2 regions of the Loktanella sp. M215 genome follow, and region 1 is predicted to be linked to the other one. Evidence: riboswitches for the same ligand, from Rfam matches in the RefSeq annotation. Region 1 holds a riboswitch; the other holds the start of a gene.
The links. A riboswitch is a leader RNA that binds a small molecule or an ion and turns the genes downstream of it on or off. The one in region 1 is predicted to bind glycine.
Positions count from the first base shown of each region.

Region 2: another riboswitch for glycine. It lies ahead of GLR48_RS13215 (D-amino acid dehydrogenase); the one in region 1 lies ahead of gcvT (glycine cleavage system aminomethyltransferase GcvT).

Region 1 covers NZ_WMEA01000007.1:67,958-72,339, reverse strand. The annotation lists gene gcvP (aminomethyl-transferring glycine dehydrogenase) at 1-705, opposite strand, end outside; gene gcvH (glycine cleavage system protein GcvH) at 720-1,079, opposite strand; gene gcvT (glycine cleavage system aminomethyltransferase GcvT) at 1,097-2,218, opposite strand; glycine riboswitch at 2,382-2,467, opposite strand; gene GLR48_RS26180 (hypothetical protein) at 2,857-3,372, shown strand; gene GLR48_RS24200 (hypothetical protein) at 3,408-4,205, opposite strand; gene GLR48_RS24195 (acyl-CoA synthetase) at 4,216-4,382, opposite strand, start outside.
Region 2 covers NZ_WMEA01000001.1:2,693,915-2,698,296, forward strand. The annotation lists gene GLR48_RS13205 (HlyD family efflux transporter periplasmic adaptor subunit) at 1-1,001, shown strand, start outside; gene GLR48_RS13210 (VPLPA-CTERM sorting domain-containing protein) at 1,011-1,619, opposite strand; glycine riboswitch at 1,876-1,963, shown strand; gene GLR48_RS13215 (D-amino acid dehydrogenase) at 2,113-3,339, shown strand; gene GLR48_RS13220 (hypothetical protein) at 3,857-4,054, shown strand; gene GLR48_RS13225 (glycosyltransferase family 87 protein) at 4,171-4,382, shown strand, end outside.

The DNA of each region.
Region 1 (4,382 bases):
GTGCAGTTTGGCGATCGCCGCGGTAAAGTCCCGCAGGTGCCCAAAGGTCCCCGGAAACTGAAAGATCGCGCCAAACACAGCAGTGGCGTCCAGATCGTCTGGATTACCGACTGTCACCTCTATTCCTAAAGGGGCCGCACGGGTTTTCATCACGGCGATGTTCTGCGGATGGCAGTTTTCGTCGATAAAGAACCCTTTCGCTTTTGTCTTGGCGACGCGTTGGGCCATCGTCATCGCTTCGGCGCAGGCCGTGGCTTCGTCCAGCAGCGACGCGTTTGCAATTTCCAGTCCAGTCAGGTCGGACACCATCGTCTGAAAGTTCAGCAGCGCCTCCAGCCGCCCCTGGGATATTTCAGGCTGATACGGCGTATAGGCCGTGTACCACGCCGGGTTCTCGAAAATATTGCGTTGAATCGCAGGTGGCGTAACCGTGCCGTGATAGCCTTGTCCAATCAAAGAGGTCAGCACTTTGTTCTTGGACGCGGTGACCTTCATGTGATGCAGCAGTTCGCGCTCGGACAACGGTTTGCCGAAATCAAGCGGTGCTTTCTGCCTTATTTTTTGCGGCAGGGTATCATCCATGAGAGCCTCAAGATCTTTCGCCCCCACGACGTTGAGCATCTCGGCCATTTCCGTAGGGGATGGTCCGATGTGACGCCGGTTTGCGAAGTCATACGGCAAGTAGTCTGTGGGGGCGAAAGTCATGTCAGCTCCGGCGTTCAGGCAATCATTGCGTTGTAGGCGGCTTCGTCCATGTAAGCGTCCATCTGTGACGGGTTCGACGGCCTGATCTTGAAAAACCAACCCGCGTCGCCGCTGGCTTCATTGGCAAGGGCTGGGTTTTCAGCCAAGGCGGTGTTCACCTCGACGATTTCACCATCAAGCGGCGCCATGATGTCAGACGCGGCCTTGACGCTTTCGATCACGACGACCTCGTCATCTTTCGCGACGATCGCCCCGACTTCTGGCAGTTCCACAAAGACGATATCGCCCAACTGGGTGGTCGCATGTGCAGTGATCCCAACAACCACAACATCGCCCTCTGGACGTAGCCATTCGTGTTCTTCAGTGAATTTCATTTTGTCTCTCCGTCGATTCAGCGTTTGAAACTGTGCGGCGTGAACGGTAGGGCCACGACCGTCAGTGGCAGACGTTTACCTCTTAGTTCGCCATAAATAATCGTACCGTTTTGGGCGTGGGCGACAGGCACATAGCCCATCGCGATCGGGCGCCCGACTGTCGGACCAAACCCCCCGGACGTGATCTGTCCAATAGGCGCAGCATCGTCGATTCCAGAAAAAAGTGTCACGCCTTCCCGCATCGGCGCGCGCCCGTCTGGCCGTAATCCGACCCGTTTACGTTCAGCACCGTCCTGCAATTCGTCCAGAATAACGGGTGCGCCGGGAAAGCCCCCTTCCCGCGCGCCGTCGCGGCGCCGCACGTTCTGGATTGCCCAATTCAGTGCCGCTTGTGTCGGTGTCGTCAGCGTATCGATGTCGTGACCATAGAGGCATAGCCCAGCTTCAAGGCGCAGGCTGTCGCGGGCCCCAAGACCGATTGGTGCCACATCAGGATGAGCCAGCAGCCGTTCAGCAAGAGCTGTCGCTTGATGGGCCGGCACCGAAATTTCGTATCCATCTTCGCCAGTATACCCGGACCGTGAAACCCAGCACGCAACACCGTCGAACGACAACACCGCGACATCCATAAATCGCATTTCAGCGGCCGCAGGGTCGAGTGCTGCCAATACCGCCGCTGATGCTGGGCCCTGTATGGCAAGCAAGGCGCGATCCGTGACTTCACTCACGGCGCAATCGCTCAGGTTGGCTTTCAGGTGCGCGATGTCATCGGATTTACATGCAGCATTCACAACGACTAGAATGTGATCGCCGCGGTTGGCCAGCATCAGATCATCCATGATCCCGCCCGCATCATTGGTCAAGAAACCATACCGCTGCCGGTTCAACGCCAAGCCCATAATATCGACGGGGATCAGAGTCTCCAGCGCTTGTGCAGCCGACTGGAAATCAGGTCCCTTGATGATGACCTGACCCATATGACTGACGTCAAATAAACCGGCCTTTTCGCGGGTGTGGGTGTGTTCTTGCATCACGCCCATCGGGTACTGCACTGGCATCGAATACCCGGCAAATTCCACCATCTTGGCGCCAAGCGATATATGCAGATCATGTAGCGGGGTACGCAGTAGGTCCGACATCGGCAGCCCTCTCGGCTACGGGCCGTCCAGATACCTGAGGTATCTTGCGGCACCACTTCAATGTGAAAGCCAGGCTTTCACGCGTGATGCCCCCTCTGTCCATGTGCCTGAGATTGCTATCCCGTCGGCGGGCACACTATGTATGCCACTCTCCAGAGTCTTCGTTTTGACGTCGGTCCATGGGCCTGAGAGTTTCCGGGGCGGTTGCTCCTTCGGCATCAGCTATGCTGATTCTCCCGACGTCTATGGATTAGTAAGCTGTCCAAAAGGTCGCAGGCAAGCGGTATTATTCGCGGCACCGGGTATTCGGGTGGATCATTACGTGCAGCACGCCAAGCATAAGGCACCTGGGATATTGGCCCGGCAATGCCCTTTGATTTGTCTATAATCCGTGCTCTCTCGCATGCCGCCATCAAATTCGCCTCAGTCGCAGACCGACCCGGGCGCGGGACTGCTTCACAACAGTTCCATCTGCGTCACATGTCAAACGGACCCGCCACCCCCCGGGTCCGGGACGTGAGGCGCTGGTTGCCAGCATCGTCTCTCTTTCCAGTTTCAGACAGAATGCGAACGTCGCTGTCCCGGATTTGTCTGCGCAGGACGTCAGGCTTTTCATCTGTCAGATGGATCAGCGCCACATGAAAAAACGGGTCAAAGATGGCCATGTGCAGCGGGTGAATGCCGCAGTCTGCAAACTGTGCAGACACGCCTGCCTGCGCTTGGTTATACCGTCAGCGAACGCGCGGATTGTCTGCTTCGGCGGCGCCGGATTGGTGACCATGGGAGAATTCGGCGAACACGACGCGGACGCCCCCCAGATCATCACGCGCCACCATCGTCCGCATGTGACACACAAGGCTCTAACCGGTATAGCTCTAGTTCACGGCGCAGATGCGGCAGGTGTCGCGCACGCTTGCGACGATGTCCTCGCCTTCCTCTTCGGTCATGGTCATCGGCTTTTCGCACAAGAAATAGAAGCCTGCGTTCAGGGACGCCTTGGTAATCTCTTAGTGGTTGGCGTCGGACGTCGCGATGGTCACCAGATCAAAGTGCCCGTCCACAAGGTTGCGCTCATGCGCCAGCATGTCCTGGCAGCTGCAGAAAGCGCGGTGCGGCGCCAGAGTGTCGTTGGAGGTCGGAGTGCGTCATTGTGAATGGATTACACATCCAGCGCCTGGTGCAGCGGTCGTCAGCCAAAACTAGCTAGCATCAGAACCTCGAAAGTCACGCAGACCCGATTGACCCCCTTGGCCAGCGCTCCTGCGACGGCCGGCCCGGCAAAGCCAACGGACACCACATGCCTGCCCGTGTCATCAGTCAGCAGCACCTCCGTCGCGTGGTCGTCCAGTCCGGTTCCCCTCTCTAGTCGCGTGCCTATAATGCTGCCAAGACCTTTGACCGCAACGGCAGGCTCATCCATCGCCGCGGTGATCTCTGCAAGAGCGTCCTCGATCATCATGTTCGGCCTGATGGCGGCAAGCACGGCGTTCGGCCGCGCGACACATCCGGTCCGGACGGGACAGAACAAAGTGAAGCCCGTCTCCGCGTCCGGCAGGCTGTCCATCAGAGCGCCTGTCAGGATCCAGACGTCTACCACGTGATCCTGTGACAGCACCGTCGCCTCGGCCAGCAGATGGCCGGCGTGATGGCCGCCCTGAGTGTCGGACCACAAGCCGTGGACATGGGCAAATGACGCGCCGTCCCGCCGGCCCAGATGCGCCCCGGCTCGCCGGATCGTGGCATTGGGCAGAGTCATGGCGTCGCTGTACCACGCGACATGGGTGTCGTCGGGCGCAGGGGCAGGGCGAACGAAGGTCAGCGTGGCCACCGGCAGATCGCGCAGGTCGAACCACGCCCCCATATCGCCTGCCACGTCGGTCATGGCCTGCAACAGGGTCGATCCGGCGCGCAACCTGACGCGCCGGTGTGTCGCCACGCAGGGCACGGCGGTGATCCGGTCCCCGGCCACCGGGCCGGGATGGACCAAGTGGCGACCCTCAGCCACTGGCCGCGTCACCCCGTGCGACAAGCTCGGCGCGGATCAGCTTCTTGGTGATCTTGCCATAGGCCGATTTCGGCATCGCTTCCCAGAACACCACCGTTTTCGGCATCTTGTAGCGCGGCACCTTGGCCGCCAGCCAGTCCAGCAGGGCAGCCCCCTCCG
Region 2 (4,382 bases), on a different contig from region 1:
TCCAGAACTTCGAAGGCGGCATCCTGGGCGAACTCCTCGTCGGCGAAGGCGACACCGTCGAAGACGGTCAGGTCCTCGCCCGCCTGCAGGGCACGCAATTCCTCGCACAGGTCGGTGACCTGTCCGAGCAGATCGCCGCCGCCGACATCCGCCGCCTGCGGCTGGAGGCCGAGATGGCCGGCCTCTTCGACTTCGATGTGCCGTCCGACATCGCCGACGCCAGCCCCGACATGGTCGCGTCAGAGCGTCAGCTGCTCGCCGCCCGTCAGGCCGACTACGCCTCCAAGGTGGACGGCGCCCAGCGCATCATGACCGAATCAAAGCGCGAACTCGACGATATGGAGGACATGCTGAAGCGCGAAATCGTCTCCCTGTCCGAGACGACCCGCGCCCGCAAGGCCTACGCCGACGCCGAGATCAAGTATAACGAGATCGTCACCGGCGCCGACCTCGCCCGCGCCAACGAATACTCCGAAGTGCTGGCAGGCCTCGCCAAGCTGAACCAGCAACTGGCCTACGCCACCGACCAGCTGGACCGCACGGTGATCCGCGCGCCGATGCGCGGCGTCGTCAACAACCTTGGCGTCACCACCATCGGCGGCACGATCCGCCCGGGCGAGGAGATCTTCCAGATCATCCCCCTCGACGACGCCCTTTACGTCGAGGCGCGTGTGAAACCGCAGGACATCGCCAACGTGACGACGGGCCAGACCGCCACGATCAAGCTGTCGGCCTACGACTACACGATCTACGGCAGCCTGACGGGCGTGGTGCAGAACATCTCTGCCGACACCTTCAAGGACGACCGCCGACCGGACGGCGACCCGCACTACCGCGTCAGCGTGCGTGTGGACACCGAAAACCTCGGCACCCGGCAGCAAAAGATCGAAATGCGCCCCGGCCTGCAGGCCAATGTCGAACTCCACACCGGGGAAAAGACGATCCTGCACTACCTGACCAAGCCGCTTTACCGCAGCCAGGAAGCCCTGCACGAGAAATAGGGACGCGCGTCAGACCGTCCGCCGCCGTCGCCGTTGCATGACTCCCAAGGCCGCCAGCGCGCCGATCAGCAGCGTCAGGCCGGCGGGCAGCGGTACCGGCGACGGCGTCACGATCACGTCCGGCACCGCCGCGTAGGTCCGGAACGTCAGGTCGTAGCCGCGGTAGGCGTTCGCATTGCCTGCATAAAGCGCATTACCCCCCGCGTAGGTACTGCCGGAAGGATAGGACGCAATGTTCGGAAGCCGACTGGACGCGACCAGATAGTAGGTCTGGCCCGGCGTGACCGCCACCGAATCCCAGAAGACATCGACCCATCCGGTGCCCCCTGCCATCTGCGTGCCAGAGGCGATCAGACCGCCGGGCGTGGGACCATAGGTGCTGAAGACGGACAGCGTGACCGCGTTGCTGAGGTTCAGGAATAGGTAACTGAGATAAATGCCGGCACCCGCCAGTGTATCCCCTGTCTGCTTGAACGACTGCCCGCAAAGGGTCCCGGTGGAGGTGTAGCAAAAGCCGGCCTGCGCCGACGGGTTGTTCTGATCCACCGCTACCGTCGCAGCCCGGGCGGGGGCAACCGCACCGGAACCGGCTAGCGCGCAGGCCGTCAGCACCGCCATGAGGTGTCTTTTGAAAACCATGGTTCTTAGTCATCCTCTGGCAGCGCCCCACTATCCTTCAACCTGCCGATTGCGGTGTCTTCAGGGCGAGTTGACGACGCCCCCGTGACCCGCAGCACTCGCGCACCCGGCGCGCGGCAGCGCGGCAGGCTGCCCGAAAAACGGGCGACACCCGCTGCGATGCGCAATACCGGTGCCCCGCCACGTATTCACCCTTGCCGCAGCCCGCATTCGGACCTAACCAAACCCCGTCACACAAGCTTGTGCAGGAGAGACCGGTTCATTCCGGCGCCGAAGGAGCAACCCCCCGGAAACTCTCAGGCAAAAAGGACTGCACGCCAAGCCGACGATCTGGAAAGCGGCCCCGCGCGTGCAGGGTCCACCGAAGGGGAAAACGGGCACGCGTCCCGTAAACTCTCAGGTTCGACGACAGAGGGGGTCGCGGTGCGGATGGTCCGCACCAGACGTGATCTGCTGCAAGGAACTTGAACGGATGAAGAAAATTGCCGTCATCGGCGCCGGTGTAACCGGCGTGACAACCGCCTATGCGCTGCTGAACCGGGGTTACGACGTGACCGTGTTCGACCAGAACCGCTATGCGGCGATGGACACCTCCTTTGCCAACGGCGGCCAGCTTTCGGCCTCCAACGCCGAGGTCTGGAACCAGTGGTCCACGGTCTTCAAGGGCCTCAAATACATGACCCAGCGCAGCGCGCCGCTGCTGGTGAACCCCAAGCCCAGTTGGCATAAATACAGTTGGATGGCCGAATTCGTGGCCAACATCCCGCACTACCGCAAGAACACCGTCGAAACCGTCCGCCTCGCCATCGCCGCCCGCGAACACCTGCACGCCACGGCCGCCAAGGAAGGCTTCGCCTTTGATATCGAGGAACGCGGCATCCTGCACGTCTACAAGACGAAATCCGACTATGACCACGCGATGAAGGTCAACGCCCTGCTGGCCGAAGGCGGGCTCGAACGGCAGGCCGTCACCCAGGAAGAGATCAAGACCATCGAACCCACCGTCCACGGCGACTTCTATGGCGGCTTCTTCACCCCCTCGGACGCCACGGGGGACATCCACCTCTACAGCCGCGGATTGTCAGAGGCCTGCCAGCGCAAGGGCGTCGATTTCCACTACAGCTCCGACGTGACGAAGATCGTGCAAAAGGACGCCCGTCATACCGTCCACTGGAAGGACAACAAGGGTGCCAAGTTCGACGATTCCTTCGACGCCCTCGTCGTCTGCGCCGGTGTCAGCAGCCGCAAATTCGGCAAGATGCTGGGCGACCGCGTGAACATCTACCCGGTCAAGGGCTACTCGATCACCGTCAAGCTTGACGACGATGCCAGCCGCGACGCCGCCCCTTGGGTCAGCCTGCTGGACGACAAGGCCAAGGTCGTGACCTCGCGTCTGGGCCGCGACCGCCTGCGCATCGCGGGCACGGCAGAGTTCAACGGCTACAACTGGGACATCCGCGACGACCGCGTCCGCCCGCTGGTCAAATGGGTCGAGGATTACTTCCCCGACGTCGTCACCGAACACGCCGTGCCCTGGGCCGGCCTGCGCCCGATGATGCCCAACATGCTGCCCAAGGTAGACGCCGGCAAACGCCCCGGCGTCTACTACAACACCGGCCACGGTCACTTGGGCTGGACCCTCTCCGCCGCCACGGCCGAGATCATCGGCGACCGCATCAAGGCCGACATGCCCGCCTGAGGCATGGCGATCCAGACGGGACCTCCGGCCTCTCCTCGGGATGCCGGAGATCCCGTGTCTCGTCATTGCTCCCGTCCCGGCACGTTCGGACCTCAGCCCCCCGTGCCTGCCCAAACCGGACCTGCGCCGCAGAACGCACGAAGGTCGGGTAAGCGGACCTTTCAGACCTTCGCTGCACATGCACCAATGTCCGGTCTGGTGAACCGTTCTACAAACGGTGGTTTTTGGGAGGTGGCTATAAATACCATTAAGGGCAAGGAAGAGTATTTAATATAGCAGTTTGGGTTTAAAATCTCATTTGTGGTTTCCTCATTCTACTATGAGGGCATGCCGAAGATCCCCTTCTGCAAGAAGCGAGGCACATACCTTAACCAGGATTGCCTTCAATACACACCACAGTCGAATGTTTCATAAATATGGCCACAGGCGGCCACTTTATAAACATTGTTGCACCGCATGTGCTCTATTCGAGCGCAGCGACACATGTCGTCACGCCCAGACATCGAAATAGGATAGCATGATAAGCATCGTCAAACCCAACTTGTCGGCGGATGCCGCCCTCGTCGAGACGCAGAAACAGACCATGCTTACGCCTGTTGTTCCCGTATATAATGAAGAAAGCTCAAACGGACCGTTTCTGGATGCAATGGCCATGTCCCTCGCGGTCAGCAGCCTGAACACGGCCCTCTGCACGAGCAGTGGTGGCGAGATATAACTGGCGATGGCGCTGGTCGCCCTCATCGTGCAGCCTTCGTCCTTTCTTGTGGCCTGTCTGTGGGTCTTTGCCGAACTTGCGGTCGCCGGACCGAAGCTAGATTACGGAGTATTCCCATGATACAGTTGAGGCCCGTGACACTAGCTCTGCTGGCTGCGGTCACCGCGGCCCTGATCGGATTCGTCGCGTTGGAAACCGTATTCCCTGTCGTGCTTAAGAAAAAAGTGCTGCTGGATTTCGACGTCTTCCATCTGGTCAGTACCATGATCGCTGAAGGCAACCTTCGGGCGGCCTATGCGGTGGACACCTTCCTGCCGCGACTGACCAA